DNA from 4 places in the uncultured Intestinibacter sp. genome. Region 4 is predicted to be linked to each of the others. Evidence: riboswitches for the same ligand, from Rfam matches in the RefSeq annotation. Region 4 holds a riboswitch; each other region holds the start of a gene.
The links. A riboswitch is a leader RNA that binds a small molecule or an ion and turns the genes downstream of it on or off. The one in region 4 is predicted to bind S-adenosylmethionine.

Region 1 (4,155 bases), on a different contig from region 4:
TTAGAACTAGTAGTTCTTGACCACCAATTAGGTGCATTATTTAATATTTCTTTTAATTCTTCTTGTAAAATAATAAAAATCGGTATGTCTAAATCAAATCTGTCTTTTATCATGGATTTTATATTATCTGAAAGACTGAAAGAATATTTTTATCATCAATATCACTTGAAAAAATAACATTACCACTATTGAGATATGTAGAAACATCTGTAAAATGAAGTTTAATAAATCCTTCTTTTAATTCAGACATAGCTATCTTATTTTTTCTGCTTATATTTATTCCTCTTAATAAAGCAATATATCTGTTCATATAACAATTTTATCTCCATAATTATAATTTAAATATTTCTTTAAGACATAGCGTATGACAAATGATTAAGTGTCTTTCTAAGAGACTGGCGTATTTATATTTAAGAACGATTTGTTTTTTATAATTTATCTTATTAATATTTTAACACTAAAATATATTTAATGAAGGCTATTTCATAAAAATGAAATACAATAAAAAAACCTCGCATTTTGTGCGAGGTTTTCTTGTCTAAAATACAGGTACTATAACACCTTTATAATGTTCTTCTAAGAATTTTTTAGATTTTTCACTAGTTAAAACTTTTTTAAGAACTTGAATTTTTTCACTATCTACATCATCAGTTCTACTTACGAGTATATTTGTATAAGTTCCATCTAATTTTGGGCAGTAGATACTGTCTTTATTAGCATCTAAGTTAGCTGCAACAGCGTAGTTACCATTTATAAATGCGCAAGTTACATCACTTAAAAGAGATGGAAGTTGAGCTGCATTTGCTTCGATAAACTCGATTTTTTTAGGATTTTCAACTATATCTTTAACTCCAGGATTTTCAACACCATCTTTTAATTTTATTAAACCTAGCTCATCTTGTAGATATTTAAGAGCTCTTGAGCCATTTGTTGGATCATCTGGAAGAGCAAATTTGTCGCCTGCTTTTAAATCATCAATAGATTTTATTTTATAAGAATATACGTATAATGGAGATTCATATAAACCAACTACTGGTGATAATTTATAACCTTTTTCTTCTTTTGCTTTATTTAAATATGGCTCATGTTGGAATAAGTTTGCATCGATTTCACCGTTGTCTAAAGCTTCATTTGGAAGGTTGTAATCATCAAATATTGTTATTTTAAGTTCGTAACCTTCTTTTTCAATATCGTCTTTTAAATACTCAAATAAATCTCCACCAGGAACTTGAGTTGCTCCCACTTTAATTACTTTGTCTTCGGCATCTGATTTAGAGCAACCTACTGAAAGTGATAATACTGCTAATAAGCATAATACAATAGATATAATTTTTTTTGATTTCTTCATAATAAGAAATACCCCCTTGTTGTAATTTTTTAAATAAGTCTATCTTCTTATATAAAGAATTTAAAAACTAAAAAAGGTCTGAGTATAAACTCAGACCACGTTATCAGTTTATACTTATCTTTCAGCACAATGCTGCAGGATTTAGCACCATATATAAATTATATTGGTTGCCGGGTTTCATAGGGCCAGTCCCTCCACCGCTCTTGATAAGACTTATTTAATTTATGTTATGAAGTATATTACAAATATTTTGAAAAGTCAACTGGTTTTTTGGAAATATTTGAAAAAATCTTAAATTTAAAAATAATTTATTTATATTTCGATAGTTGTTTGTTTTTTAGTATTTCTTATAAATGATTTATATGGTTATTATAGTTGGAGAAAAAGAAAAAAAATTCAGGCAGAATTATCATAATTTAATATAAACATGTATTTATATAGTATAATTAAAATATTGTTTATTTCTAAAAATTGTAAAAAGTAATGAAGAGTTAATAATTATAAGGTAGAATATAAATAAATATTAAGGAGGAGTTTATGAGTATAGTGTATAATTACATGTTGTATTTTTTTATATATTCATTTTTAGGCTGGGTTTGCGAGAGTATATACTGTTCTTGTCTACAGAAAAAGGTGATAAATAGAGGATTTTTGAATGGACCAGTATGCCCAGTTTATGGTGTAGGAGCGTTGATTATAATTATTGGGTGCTGGTCTTATAGAGATAGCATGATAGGTGTATTTATATCGGGAATGATTTTGACATCTATGCTTGAATATATAACAGCAACTATACTAGAAAAGTTATTTCATGCAAAATGGTGGGATTATTCAAATCATAAATGCAATATAAATGGCAAGGTTTGTTTATTAAATTCTACTATGTTTGGAATTATGAGTGTATTTGTTGTTGAATTTTTGCATCCATTTATTATAAATAATTTAGAAAAAATGAATACTACAGTGTTGTATGTGCTTTTAATTTTCGCTATTATCACTATGATTAGTGATTTAATAGTTACAGCAAGGGCATTAGGAACATTGACATTAAAAGTAGATTCACTGACAATGCTTGTAGATGATATGAAGAAAATACATTCAAAATTTAAATTATATGAAGATGATGAGTTTTTAAGTAAATTAAAGAAAAGTCCAGAAGAAGTCGCTCAGAAATTAAAAATGGCTTCATCAAAATACGGCGATTTAGCAATACAAGATAAAATTGATGATATACAATTTAAATTTAGTTCTTTAAAACAAAAGGCATTTATACACAGAAGATTGATAAATGCATTCCCCAATATGAGATCTTCAGGAAATAAAAAAAGAGATGCACATTTTCAATATATTAAAAAGATGCTTAGAGAAAAAAATAAATAAATCTTATACTATAAATACGAGGGAATATATCTATTTAGATAGAAATAAGATATATTTAAAAAGGGTATAATTTATAAGAAATGAAGGGGAGAAATAAAATGAAAAAATTAATTTTTACACTTATTATATGCATAGGATTAATTACAATAGGGTGTGAAAACAGCTTGAGTTCGAGAGAAAATTTTAATACGAATACTTCTTCAGAGATAAACGACAATGAAAATTTAGCAGGTAGTGATAACGACTTATCTAGCAGTGATAATCAATCAGGCTCTACACAAAATACTGTAAAAGAAAAAATAGATATATCTTCAGAAGAAGTTATTATATCATCAGTTTTATATAATATGTACCAAGAAAATATAGATTACGATACTGCAGTAAATTCAACATATCTGCCAAATACAGCGTATATGGTCTTAAATACTTATGTAGGTGGCGACTATTTTATAATGTCGAATAATGGCTATTGTATAGCTAGAGATGATGCAAATCAATATATTAAAGTTATATCTAGTAAATTTAATGGAGCTAGATTAAATGACACAATAAATGATTTTTCAAATTTATTATATTATTCAGAATCAGAAGATATGTATTATATAACACCAGCAGATGGAGGGCCTTGGATTAGTATAGAAGTAATAGACGCATATGATAATAACGATAAAACATATACAGCTATTGTAGATGCATATTTTGAATCCAATGGTGGAGACCATGATTATATAGGACAATATAAAGTTTCATTAGTCGATAATGATAGCACATCGAAATTTAATTATCGTATATCAAATATTGAGTATATAAATTAAATAGAAAAGTATAAAATGTTGGGATATATTATTCCAACATTTTTTTAGAATATATAATAAAAAACGAAAGGGAAAACGAATATGAAACAAGTGAGTATTAGGGAATGTGAAAGTTATGATTATGATATTTTGAAAAAATCATTTGAAGATTTGATAAGTGATATAGGACCTCTTGAAAGTTTTATAAAACCCAACAGTAAGGTACTTATAAAGCCTAATTTAGTAATAAAAAAATCTCCAGAAGAAGGGGCGACTACTCACCCTGTTCTTGTTAGAGTTGTTTGTGAAGAATTATTAAAATTAAATTGTAAGGTGATAATTGCTGAAAGTCCGGGCGGTCCATATACAAAAAACAACTTAAAAGGATTTTATAAAACATGTGGATTGATAGATGAGCTAAAAGGCTTAGATGTAGAGTTTAATTACGATACTTCTGAAACAAAAGTTCAAAATGACAACGCGATATATTTAAAAAGTATGAATATTATAAGTCCAATAACTAAAGTCGACCATGTTATAAATTTATGCAAATTAAAGACACACAAGATGGCAAAATACACAGGTGGTGTAAAAAATCTATACGGTGTAATTGCAGGTTTAGAAAAGACGGAA
Region 2 (4,155 bases), on a different contig from region 4:
AAATGCAAAAATGTAAAAAGGAGTGAAAATAGATGTCAGGAGCTGATATAGGTATAGATTTAGGGACTGCTAACGTACTGATATATGTAAGTGAAAAAGGGATAGTACTAGAAGAACCATCAGTAGTAGCAGTAGATAATAAATTAAAAGAAGTTATAGCAGTAGGTACAGAAGCAAGAAGAATGATAGGGAGAACACCTGCAAATATAGACGTTATAAGACCATTAAGAGATGGTGTTATATCAAATTATGAGATAACAGAAAAAATGCTATCTTATTTTATTGAAAAAATAGTAGAGAAAAAAGGATTTGGCAGATTTGTAATGCCGAGAATAATGGTCTGTGTACCAACAGGTGTTACTGAAGTAGAAAAAAGAGCTGTTGAAGATGCAACAAGAAAAGCAGGGGCTAGAGAAGTTTATATTATAGAAGAACCTATAGCAGCGGCAATAGGAGCTGGAATAGATATAGCTCAACCAAATGGTAACATGATAATAGATATCGGTGGGGGAACTACAGATATAGCTGTAATATCATTAGGTGGATCAGTAGTAAGTGACTCTATAAAATTAGGCGGAGATAAATTTGACGAAGCAATAATCAAATACATCAAAAAAGAATACAATGTATTAATAGGGGAAAGAAGTGCTGAAAGATTAAAAATAGAAATAGGAACTGCTGTTAAAGAGGACGAGCCAAGAACTATGAATATCAGCGGAAGAAACTTAGTAAAAGGACTTCCTGTAACTATAACTGTAAATTCAAACGAAATATTAGATGCGCTTAACCCATGTGTTGAACAAATAGTAGCAGCAACTAAAAATCTACTAGAAAAAACACCACCAGAATTAGCAGCTGATATAAGCGACAAAGGCATAGTGATGACAGGTGGAGGAGCTATGTTAAAAGGTTTAGGCGATAGAATAGAAGAAAGTACAGGTATAAAAGTAGTATTAGCAGATGACCCACTTTCTTGTGTTGCTAAAGGAACTGGATTATCATTAGGTTCACTTGATTTATTAGAAACAGGTGGAAGCTTTAAAAAATAATCGATTAAAATAAACAGAATATTGATATAAACTAAAAAGTAGCTATTTTAAAATAATATAAAATTTATTATTTTACCATAGCTACTTTTTGTTATGTTGCAAGGAGCAGGGATAAAGCAATTGTTTCTGCTAATTCTAAAATGAAATGAAGCCTTATATTGTTAAAAGAAAATCTATTATTTTCATCTATTTTATCTACAATGCCAACGATAGAATAAGTCCCTACTTGGGGTAATTTCTTACCTACGCCCTTGCCTGGAAGTATAGGTCCTTCTCGTATTTGTATATTACCTATGTTACTTGCCGAGCCCAAACAGGCATCTATGGCTAAAAATTGGCTCGAGGAATGTTTGCTTTTAATCTGTTCGATTGATTCATAAATGTTTAAAGCATGAATAGGATTATCCAATGTACCGTAGACAGGGTATTTAAAATCACTATTTTTGAGCATAGTACCTACTAGAGGCCCTAGTGCATCTCCAATAGCACGATCTGTTCCTATACATATTATTACAGTATTATCAGAGATTATATTTTTGAGAATATTACTTAATATATGCGTGACATCTTCTCTTTTATAGTTTACTTTGGCTAAATACATAGGAGTTCCTCCCTTCTAGATAATATATGAGTTGAAAGTATGAAATAATACTATTTTTACAAGAGTTACGAAATTGTGACTATTAAAAAATAAAACAAAAACAGGGAAAGAGAATTGCAAAAATGCTTGACAATGAATCACAAAACAGGTATCATTTATAGTGTTAAATTTGAAAGAAAAATTTCTTGATTACCTTATCAAGAGAGGCTGAGGGACAGGCCCTACGAAGCCCAGCAACCACTTGAAAAAGGAAGGTGCTAAATCCTGCTAGAGAGAATTCTAGAAAGATGAGGTCGCGTATTTAAGCATACAATATCCTCTTCTACATAGAAGAGGTTTTTTAATTTATAAGAAAGTATAAAGAATTTAATTTCTTGTAAAATAAAGAATATAATCTAGAATTCCCGTGAGAAAATTTTTATTACAATAAAGATTTTCTAGGAACAAATTATGATATAAAATAAACTATAGAAATTTAAGGAGGAACTAAAATGGCAAGACATTTATTTACGTCAGAATCAGTTACTGAAGGTCATCCAGACAAGATGTGTGACCAAATATCAGATGCAATACTAGATGCATTATTAGAAAAAGATCCACAATCAAGAGTTGCTTGTGAAACTACTACTACAACTGGATTAGTATTAGTTGCAGGTGAAATAAGTACAAACGCTTATGTTGATATCCCAAAATTAGTTAGAGAAACAGTAGAAGGTATCGGATATACTAGAGCTAAATTTGGATTCGACTGCAATACTTGTGCAGTAATAACTGCTATAGATGAACAATCAGGAGACATCGCTATGGGTGTTGATGAAGGTTTAGAAAGTAAATCAGGAGAACAAACTGAAGAAGAAATAGAAAAAGTTGGTGCTGGAGACCAAGGTATAATGTTCGGTTTCGCTTGTAATGAAACAGAAGAATTAATGCCACTTCCAATATCTTTAGCTCACAAATTATCAAGAAGATTAACAGAAGTTAGAAAATCTGGATTATTAGATTACTTAAGACCAGATGGTAAAACTCAAGTAACTGTTGAATACGAAGGAAACAAAGCAGTTAGAGTTCATACTGTATTAATATCTTCTCAACATAGTGAAAGTGTTGATAACGAAACTATAAGAAGAGACTTAATAGAACACGTTATAAAAGCTGTTATACCTGCTGAATTATTAGATGAAGAAACTATGTACTACATCAACCCAACAGGTAGATTCGTTATAGGTGGACCACAAGGAGATACTGGTTTAACTGGTAGAAAAATAATAATAGATACTTACGGTGGATACTCTAGACACGGTGGTGGAGCATTCTCTGGTAAAGATCCAACAAAAGTAGATAGATCTGCTGCTTATGCTGCTAGATACGTAGCTAAAAACATAGTTGCTGCTGGACTTGCAGACAAATGTGAAATAGAATTAGCTTACGCAATCGGTGTTGCTAAACCATTATCAATATTCGTTGATACTTTCGGAACTGGAAAAGTTTCTGAAGAAGTATTAGTTGAATTAATAAACAAAAACTTCGACTTAAGACCAGGTGCTATAATAAGAGACCTTGACTTAAGAAGACCTATATACAAACAAGTTGCTGCTTACGGTCACTTCGGTAGAACTGATATAGATTTACCATGGGAAAGAACTGATAAAGCTGAAACTTTAAAAGAACAAGCTGGTATATAGTTAATTAGAACTTAATATAACTTTAAATATAAAGGACCTTGTATTATATAAATACAGGGTCTTTTTTTATTTGAAAAACTAGTATAATATTTTTATAGGTATAATTATCTACAACTTAAAATCATTATATTAAGTTATGGATAATTGACAGTGAATATAAAATGAAATATAAAAGATAATAAAATAAAGTTGAAATAAATTAATATATTAATAGGATATAAATGCAATTAGGAGTGTGTATTATGGAAAAATTAGAAGGTATGATAAGTGATATAGTTTTTAAAAATGAAGAAAATGGATACACTATAGCTTATCTTGCAAATGAGGACGAAGAGGTAACAATTGTAGGATGTATGCCGACATTATCTGTCGGTGAAAGTATAGAGGTAGAAGGTAAGTGGGTAACACATAAAACTTATGGCTCACAATTTGAAGTGACAAGTTTTATGCCTATAACACCTTCTTCTTTGGAGGGAATTTACGCTTATTTATCTTCTGGTATGATTCATGGTATAGGAGAGAAAATGGCATTGAGGATTATTGAAAAATTCGGAGTAGATACTCTAGATGTAATCCAAAACACTCCAGAGAGATTAAAAGAAGTTGAAGGAATAGGTTCAAAAAAAATAAAACAAATAACAGAGAGTTATGAAGAAAATCGAGAGCTTAGAAATATAATTATGCAGTTATCTCCTTATGGAATAACTCCTAATTACTGTTTAAAAATCTATAAAAAATATAAAGATAAAGCAATAAGTATCATCAACAAAAATCCTTACAAACTTGCTGAAGATATTAGAGGAATTGGATTTAAAGTTGCAGA
Region 3 (4,155 bases), on a different contig from region 4:
GAATATACAAACTATCATACAAAACTTAACGTCATTTGATGCTCTAAGTGTATTTGCTATCATAAATGATAATGGCCAAATAAGCATCGCCATAACACCATGATATATTATTATTTGTTTAGTCATTTGGGCAGTTCCTTCAGATAAGTTATATACATCTAAAATAAGATTTAATGCTAAAAATATAAATATATTCGTGATTATTATTCCTATATAACTTAGTTTCAACATTTTTTTAGTATAATATTTTGTTTGGTATTCATCATCAGCACCTACGCATTGTGATACTACTGCTAAATCAGCTTGACCTATAGCCATTCCAGGTACTATTTGAAAAAGTGCAAGACAGTTACTAACTGCATTTGCTGCAATAGCAGCTGTACCAAAACTTGCAACTAAATTTAGTACTACTATTTTTCCAAGTTGGAACATACTATTTTCTAGTCCATTAGGTATGCCAATATATAAAATTCTTTTTATTAAAGTTTTATTAAATCTAAAACACATCTTTTTTGATATATGAATTTGTAAATCTTGATTTCTTATAAGATAAAATGCTATTATAGCTGCTAAATATCTTGAGAAAACTGTAGGAATTGCAGCACCTACAACCCCCATTTTTAGTCCATATATTAATATTGCATTTCCTATAAAGTTTACACTATTCATAAGAATTGATATTTTCATAGTCACTTTTGAATTTCCCATAGCTCTAAACAAAGCTGCTGCTCCATTATATATTGCTATAGCTGGAATTGATAAAAATACTATCAATAGATATATATTTGCAAATCCCATAACATCAGCTTCTAATTTTCCGAATACCTTGTATAATATAAAATATTTTAACAGATATCCCAAAATCATAATTCCTATAGAACTTACTAATAAAAATAACATTAATTGATCTGATGCTTCACATGACTTTTCTTCATTTTTTTGACCTAAAAATTGACCTGCAACTACAGCTCCACCAGTACCTAATGCAATAAATACTTGGGTTATTAATACCATAATAGTATCTACTAAAGATACTGCTGATACTGCCGCTTCCCCTACGCTTGCAACCATAATTGAATCTACTAAACCAACGACTATTAAAAGTAACTGTTCCACAATTAATGGTCCTATCAATTTTCTTAAGTCTGAATTAGAAAATAAATAATTGACTTTATTCTGACTTGCCTCCACTCAAACCCCTTCTTTCACAAAGATTTTAAAATATATAGATATTTTAAAATACATAATATTAATTTTTACTATTTTAAATTATAAAGAGTAGCTAAAAATGTAATATACATCAATAACTACTCTCTTATTTAAATTATATACCTATTGGTATTTTCTTACAACAATTCTTATAAAGTTGCTTTTAGAGCTTGGTCTATATCCCAAAGTAAATCATTTATATCTTCTATACCAACTGACATTCTTATCATGTCAGGTCTAACACCTGCTGATTCTTGTTCTTCTTCATTCAGTTGAGCATGTGTAGTACTTGCAGGATGTATAACTAAAGATTTAGCATCTGCTACATTTGCAAGGTGAGAGAATATTTTAAGACTTTCTATAAATTTCTTGCCTGCTTCAAGCCCACCTTTTATGCCAAATGTAAATATTGAACCTGCACCTTTTGGAAGATATTTTTGCCCTAATTCATAATATTTGTTGCCTTCAAGCCCTGGATAATTAACCCATGCAACTTGAGGGTGATTATTTAAAAACTCAGTTATAGCTTTTGTATTGCTTATATGTCTTTCTATTCTAAGCGACATTGTTTCTAAACCTTGTAATAACATAAATGCATTAAATGGACTTAAACAAGCTCCTGAATCTCTCAACCATTGAACTTTTAATTTAGTCGCATAAGCCGCAGCTCCAACATCTTTTGCATAATTAAGACCATTATAAGACATATCTGGCTCTGTCAAACAAGGGAACTTTCCACTTCCTATCCAATCAAAATTACCACTATCAACAACAACCCCACCTAAAGTAGTTCCATGACCACCTATAAATTTAGTTGCTGAATGTACTACAATATCTACACCATGTTCAAATACTTTTATTAAATAAGGTGTTCCAAAAGTATTGTCTAGCATAAATGGTATTTTGTTTTCATGAGCAATATCTGCTATAGCTTCTATATCGATTAAATTTATCCCTGGATTTCCTATTGTCTCAGCATAAACAAGTCTAGTCTTATCATTTATTGCTTTTCTAAAACTCTCTGGATCATCTGGGTCTACAAAATGAACCTTTATACCGAATTTAGGAAGCATATTTGAAAGTAAATTATATGTTCCTCCATATAAAGTTGGTGCTGCTACTATTTCATCCCCTGCCTGTATTATATTAAGTATAGCTGCATTTATAGCCCCCATTCCTGAAGAAAATGCTACTGCACCTACTCCACCTTCAAGTAATGCCATTCTATCTTCAAATACTTGAACAGTTGGATTTGATATTCTTGAATATATATGCCCCTCTTGTTTTAATGCGAATAAATCAGCACCATACTTCACACTTTCAAAACAATATGATGTTGTTTGATAAATTGGTACTGATCTAGAACCTGTCGCTGAATCTGGTTCTTGTCCCCCATGAATTTGTAATGTACTAAAACCTAGTTTTCTTTCTGTCATGTTATCCCTCCGAATATATTATTGTTAAATACAAGTAAAATGTTTATATTAAACATATAAAAATATCTTTAAATTTTTTTAAAGATAAAAATTATTTATAGCATATTTAAAAAATTATACTTATCGCCAAATATAAAGTAATATAATTTCCTATATACTATAAAAAGCTCTTTTACCTTACGATAAAAGAGCTTTATTTCTCATTCTCTCTTATCTTTCTTATGAAAACATAAGTAGGATTTAGCACCTATCTAATATAGGTTGCTGGACTTCTCAGGGCCTATTCCCTCCATCACTCTTGATAAGAATTTATTTAGTTAAGATTGATATTTATAATTATATACCTAAAGTATATTTTAAACAATATTTTTTACATATTTTTCTAATTTATTATTTTTTCTCAGCTACTCTAAGTTTTGCACTTCTTGAACGAGGATTTGCCTCAACTTCTTCTTTGCTTGGAAGTATTGGTTTTCTAGTTATAACTTTAACTTCAGAAACTTTATCACACTGACAAATTGGAAGTTCTGGTGGACAAACACAGCTAAGCGATAATTCTTTAAATTCATTTTTTACTATTCTATCTTCTAAAGAGTGGAATGTAATTATACATATCCTTCCCCCTTTATTCATCATAGAAACAGCATCGTCTATCATTTTGTTTATAACTCCAAGCTCATTATTTACTTCTATACGTATAGCTTGGAAAGTTCTTTTAGCTGGATGTGGTCCATCTATTCTAGCTTTTTTAGGGATAGCTTTTTTTATTACATCAACTAATTCACCTGTTTTTTCGATTGGCTTTTCATCTCTAGCTTCAACTATAAATTTAGCTATTCTCTTCGCCCAATTGTCTTCACCATAATCTTTTATTATTTTTGCAAGTTGCTCTTCTGAGTATGTATTTACTACATCATAAGCAGAAAATGGCTTTCTAATATCCATTCTCATATCTAAAGGAGCATCGTGCATATATGAGAAACCTCTATCAGCTTCGTCTAATTGATGAGAAGAAACTCCTAAGTCAGCTAGTACTCCATCTATCTTATATACACCTATTTTTTCTAATTCTTCTTTTATATTTGAAAAATTGCTGTGAATAAATCTAACTCTATCAGAATACTCTGCTAATCTCTCTTTTGCAGTAGCTATTGCATTTTTATCTTGGTCAAACCCTATAAAAAGTCCGTCTTTTGAAAGTCTTTTTACGATTTCTTTTGAGTGTCCTGCACCACCCATTGTACAGTCTACATATACACCGTCTTCTTTTATATTTAAATTTTCTATACATTCATCTAAAAGTACAGATACGTGATGGAATTCCATAAAAAATTCACTTCCTTTCTGTAAAATCTCTAACTGTCGTATTTTTTATATTAATGTTATCTATTAGATTTTTTTGCTAATACATAATTTAGTACAACACCTATAATTATAAATACTAAACTTATAACTTGTGCCATTCTTAATGGTCCTAACATAAGTGAATCTGTTCTAAGTCCTTCTATGA
Region 4 (4,155 bases):
GTAATAAGGAGACATAAAAAAAATTCGCTTCGCTCATATCGCCAACGACTTTGTCCGTTGCTTAAAATTTGCTTCGCTCATGTCACCAACGACTTTGTCCATCACTTTAGATAATAAGTTGTAAATTAAAAAAGATGTTGAAAATCAATTTGTTTTCAACATCTTTTTAATTAAATTATATTAAAATGCTGGAACTATACTTCCATTATATTTTTCTTCTATAAATTTCTTAACATCATCACTGTTTAATGCTTTTGTTAATGCTTTTGTTTTTTCGCTGTCTTTATCTTCTGTTCTTATAGCAACTATATTTGCATATGGAGACTCACTTGATTCTATTGCTAATGCATCTTTAGTTGGGTTTAATCCTACGTTTAATGCATAGTTAGTGTTTATAACAGCTATTGCAACGTCATCTAATGTAGAAGGTACTTGTGCTGCATCAACTTCAACAAACTCTAAGTTTTTAGGGTTTTTAGTTATATCTTTTACAGTTATTAATTCACCGTCTTTAACTTCTATTAAACCTTGTTTTGCTAATAATTTAAGTGCTCTAGCTTCATTAGTTGAGTCATTTGGAACTGCTACTTTGTCTCCATCTTTAACTTCATCTAATTTTTTAACTTTATTTGAGTATATTCCCATTGGTTCTATATGAACTTTTGCACAGTATGTTAAATCATATCCTTTTTGTTTAACTGTTTCCTCTAAGTATGGTACGTGTTGGAAATAGTTAGCATCTAGTGATCCATCTGCTAATGCTTGATTTGGTAATACATAATCATCATACTCTTTTACTTTTAAAGTATATCCATCTTTTTCTAATATAGGTTTTGCTGCCTCTAATATTTCTGCATGTGGTGTTGAAGATGCACCCACTACTATAGTTTTTTCATCATTTTTACCTGATGAACAACCTGTTAATAAACCTACTGCTAATGTTGATACTAATAATACTTTTGCTAATTTTTTTAGTTTCATTTTTACTCCTCCTGTTTTCCCTTAACTTTATTTATTTTTATTAATTTTTTATTGTTTTTAAGTTTCATTTTTCTATTTTTTACTTTTAATATTTGTTATTTTAATTTTTTATATACATAGTCACCTAGCATTTGTATAGCTTGTACTATTATGATTAATGTGATTACAACGTATACCATAACTGCTGTATCGAATCTTTGGTGTCCGTATACTAATGCTACCTTACCAAGACCACCAGCACCAACAGTACCTGCCATTGCTGTATATCCTAATATTGATATTATTGAAAGTGTAATTCCTGATACTATAGAAGGCATTGCTTCTTTTATCATAACTTTAAATATTATTTGTGTTTTTGTTGCTCCAAAAGATTTTGCTGCTTCTATTAATCCTTCATCAACTTCATTTAATGCGCTTTCAATTATTCTCGCTATAAATGGTGCTGCACCTATAGTTATTGGAACTATTGCTGCTGTCTCACCTATACTTGTTCCGATTAAGAATCTAGTAAATGGTATTAAAGCTACTAATAATATGATGAATGGGAAACTTCTAACTATGTTTACCACAAATCCTACTACTGAATATACATATTTATTTGGTTTTAATCCTTTTGGTTTAGTAAGTACTAATATTATTGCTAATATAAATCCTAAAATTGTAGCGATTATAGTCGGTACAATTATCATATACATTGTTTGTAAAAATGCTTCTCCCAGTATGTCAGTTAAATACTGATATAATGTCGTTTTAGTTGTCATTTTTTATCTCCTCCCATTTAATATTTTTCTCATCAAGATATCTCTTAACTGCATTTGCATAGTGGTCTTTTACTGTTATTATTAAAGATCCAAGGACATCTTCTCTGAATTTTTCTAGTTTTCCATAACTTATATTAAAATCGAAATCTAATGTTCTCGCCATATTTGTTATTATATTTTGGTTTGCAATTTCTTTAGGGAATATTATTTTTATATTTGTTCCTTCTGGAAGAACTATTTGTTCATCTCCTATTAATGCTTTTAATCCTTCTGTATTATTTAAGAATAAATCTTCAGTATCTTCTATTTCTAGAACTTTACCGCCTTCCATAACTGCAACCTTTGTACAAATTTGTTTTACAACTTCCATTTGGTGAGTTACAAGGATTATTGTTATGTTTAGTTTTTCATTTATATCTTGTAATAAAGCTAATATTGATTTTGTTGTATTTGGGTCTAATGCTGAAGTTGCTTCATCACAAAGTAAAACTTTTGGTTCAAGCGCTAATGCTCTTGCTATTGCAACCCTTTGTTTTTGACCACCACTTAGGTTTCTAGGTTTCGCATCTCTTTTATCTGCTAGTCCTACTAATTCAAGTAAATTCATAACCCTTTTTTCAATTTCTGCTTTTGAATATTTAAAACATTCTAGAGGTAATGCAACATTTTCAAATACTGTTTTTCTCTCTAATAGTGAGAAATGTTGGAATATCATTCCTAAGTTTTTTCTAAGTTCCCTTATTTCTTTTTCGGTTAAATCTTTTACTTCTTGTCCTTCTACTGTAAGACTTCCATCTCTATAATCTTCAAGTCCATTTATACATCTTAGTAATGTTGATTTACCAGCACCACTATGTCCGATAATTCCAAAAATTTCACCTTTTGAAATTTCCACATCTACATTTTTTAGGATTTGTACATCTCCATAATATTTATTAAGATTTTTTATCTTTATCATTAAGTTTCTTCCTTTCCTTAAATATATAAAATTATTATTTTATTATAGTGATTTTATATATTTTATAAAATTTTTATATCAACGTAAACTTATATCTTTTTCATTATTTGATAATATTTATATATTTTTATTTTAAGTTTAATCATTTTAAGTATAAAAAAAGCCTAAGTATAAACTTAGGCAATTGTAATCAGCTTATACTCATCTTTCAACTTAAAAGTTGCAGGATTTAGCACCATATATTTTAAATATTGGTTGCCGGGTTTCACAGGGCCAGTCCCTCCACCACTCTTGATAAGAGTTTGTTCACTTGTTATGCTATTAATAATATATGAGTATAAGATAATTGTCAATAGATTTTTCGACATTTTATTTTGATTTTTAAAATATTCATTTCATCTATTATTCGTATTTAAATTAATTTATAGTTGATATATTAAATCTAAATATATATTTTGTTATATAATCTCTCTTGCACTATTTTCTAAATCGTCTTTTACTTGTCTAATTTCACTTATCTTTGTATTGTTGATTTTATCTGGTTTTGCTTTTCTAACTAATCTTTTTAGATTTCTTAAATTGCCTTTTATTTCAGACTTTTTACTTCTGTCTAAACCAGATTTTGAAGTATCAAGACCTTGCTCTACTTTATAAACAAGTGACTCAGCATCATTTATTATATCAATGTATTCTTTCTTTTTATTATCTTCTGATTCATAAGATTGTGCATCTCTTATTGCTTTTTCTATATCTTCGTCTGATAAGTTTGAACTTGCCGTTATTGTTATACTTTGGCTGTTTCCTGTTTTAAGGTCTTTAGCTGATACATTTAGTATTCCATTTGCATCTATTTCAAAAGTAACTTCAATTTGAGGAATACCCCTCATAGCTCTCTTTATTCCTTTTAATTTAAATTCGCCGATCATTTTGTTGTCTTTAGCAAATTTTCTCTCACCTTGTAATACTTTTATATCTACAGATGTTTGGAAATTTGCTGCTGTAGTAAATATTTGACTGTATTTTGTAGGAATAGTAGAGTTTCTTTCTATAAGTCTTGTCGATACTCCTCCCATAGTCTCAATTGAAAGAGATAATGGAGTTACATCAAGCAGTAAAACCTCATTTAAACTTGGGTCTCCTGATAATTTTCCACCTTGGATAGCGGCACCTAATGCAACACACTCATCTGGATTTAAGTTTTTACTAGGCTCTCTTCCTGTTATTTGTTTTACTTTTTCTTGGACAGCTTTAATTCTTGTTGAACCTCCAACTAATAATACCTTGCTAATTTCACTTGTCGATACACCAGCATCATTTAGGGCATTTTTCACAGGTATAACAGTTCTTTCAACTAAATCATAAGTAAGCTCGTCAAATTTAGCCCTAGTAAGTGTTATATCCATATGTTTTGGTCCGTCTTTTCCAACTGCTATAAATGGCAGATTTATATTAGTT

Region 1: linked by a shared signal. The riboswitch ahead of RDX53_RS03765 (MetQ/NlpA family ABC transporter substrate-binding protein) and the one ahead of RDX53_RS07275 (methionine ABC transporter ATP-binding protein) in region 4 are both predicted to bind S-adenosylmethionine.
Region 2: linked by a shared signal. The riboswitch ahead of metK (methionine adenosyltransferase) and the one ahead of RDX53_RS07275 (methionine ABC transporter ATP-binding protein) in region 4 are both predicted to bind S-adenosylmethionine.
Region 3: linked by a shared signal. The riboswitch ahead of RDX53_RS03570 (O-acetylhomoserine aminocarboxypropyltransferase/cysteine synthase family protein) and the one ahead of RDX53_RS07275 (methionine ABC transporter ATP-binding protein) in region 4 are both predicted to bind S-adenosylmethionine.

Annotation. Positions count from the first base shown of each region.
Region 1 is NZ_CABQXJ010000012.1:5,745-9,899, forward strand. Features, by position in the region: gene RDX53_RS14020 (DUF1697 domain-containing protein) at 1-113, opposite strand, end outside; gene RDX53_RS14025 (DUF1697 domain-containing protein) at 119-310, opposite strand; gene RDX53_RS03765 (MetQ/NlpA family ABC transporter substrate-binding protein) at 539-1,348, opposite strand; SAM riboswitch class I at 1,460-1,561, opposite strand; gene RDX53_RS03770 (putative ABC transporter permease) at 1,886-2,728, shown strand; gene RDX53_RS03775 (hypothetical protein) at 2,827-3,543, shown strand; gene RDX53_RS03780 (DUF362 domain-containing protein) at 3,625-4,155, shown strand, end outside.
Region 2 is NZ_CABQXJ010000008.1:11,464-15,618, forward strand. Features, by position in the region: gene RDX53_RS02720 (rod shape-determining protein) at 33-1,049, shown strand; gene yyaC (spore protease YyaC) at 1,141-1,650, opposite strand; SAM riboswitch class I at 1,842-1,944, shown strand; gene metK (methionine adenosyltransferase) at 2,142-3,332, shown strand; gene RDX53_RS02735 (ATP-dependent RecD-like DNA helicase) at 3,575-4,155, shown strand, end outside.
Region 3 is NZ_CABQXJ010000011.1:17,668-21,822, reverse strand. Features, by position in the region: gene RDX53_RS03575 (MATE family efflux transporter) at 1-1,191, opposite strand, end outside; gene RDX53_RS03570 (O-acetylhomoserine aminocarboxypropyltransferase/cysteine synthase family protein) at 1,359-2,645, opposite strand; SAM riboswitch class I at 2,853-2,953, opposite strand; gene rsmH (16S rRNA (cytosine(1402)-N(4))-methyltransferase RsmH) at 3,036-3,971, opposite strand; gene lgt (prolipoprotein diacylglyceryl transferase) at 4,028-4,155, opposite strand, start outside.
Region 4 is NZ_CABQXJ010000031.1:12,364-16,518, forward strand. Features, by position in the region: gene RDX53_RS07265 (MetQ/NlpA family ABC transporter substrate-binding protein) at 181-981, opposite strand; gene RDX53_RS07270 (methionine ABC transporter permease) at 1,077-1,742, opposite strand; gene RDX53_RS07275 (methionine ABC transporter ATP-binding protein) at 1,732-2,700, opposite strand; SAM riboswitch class I at 2,899-3,001, opposite strand; gene dnaK (molecular chaperone DnaK) at 3,159-4,155, opposite strand, start outside.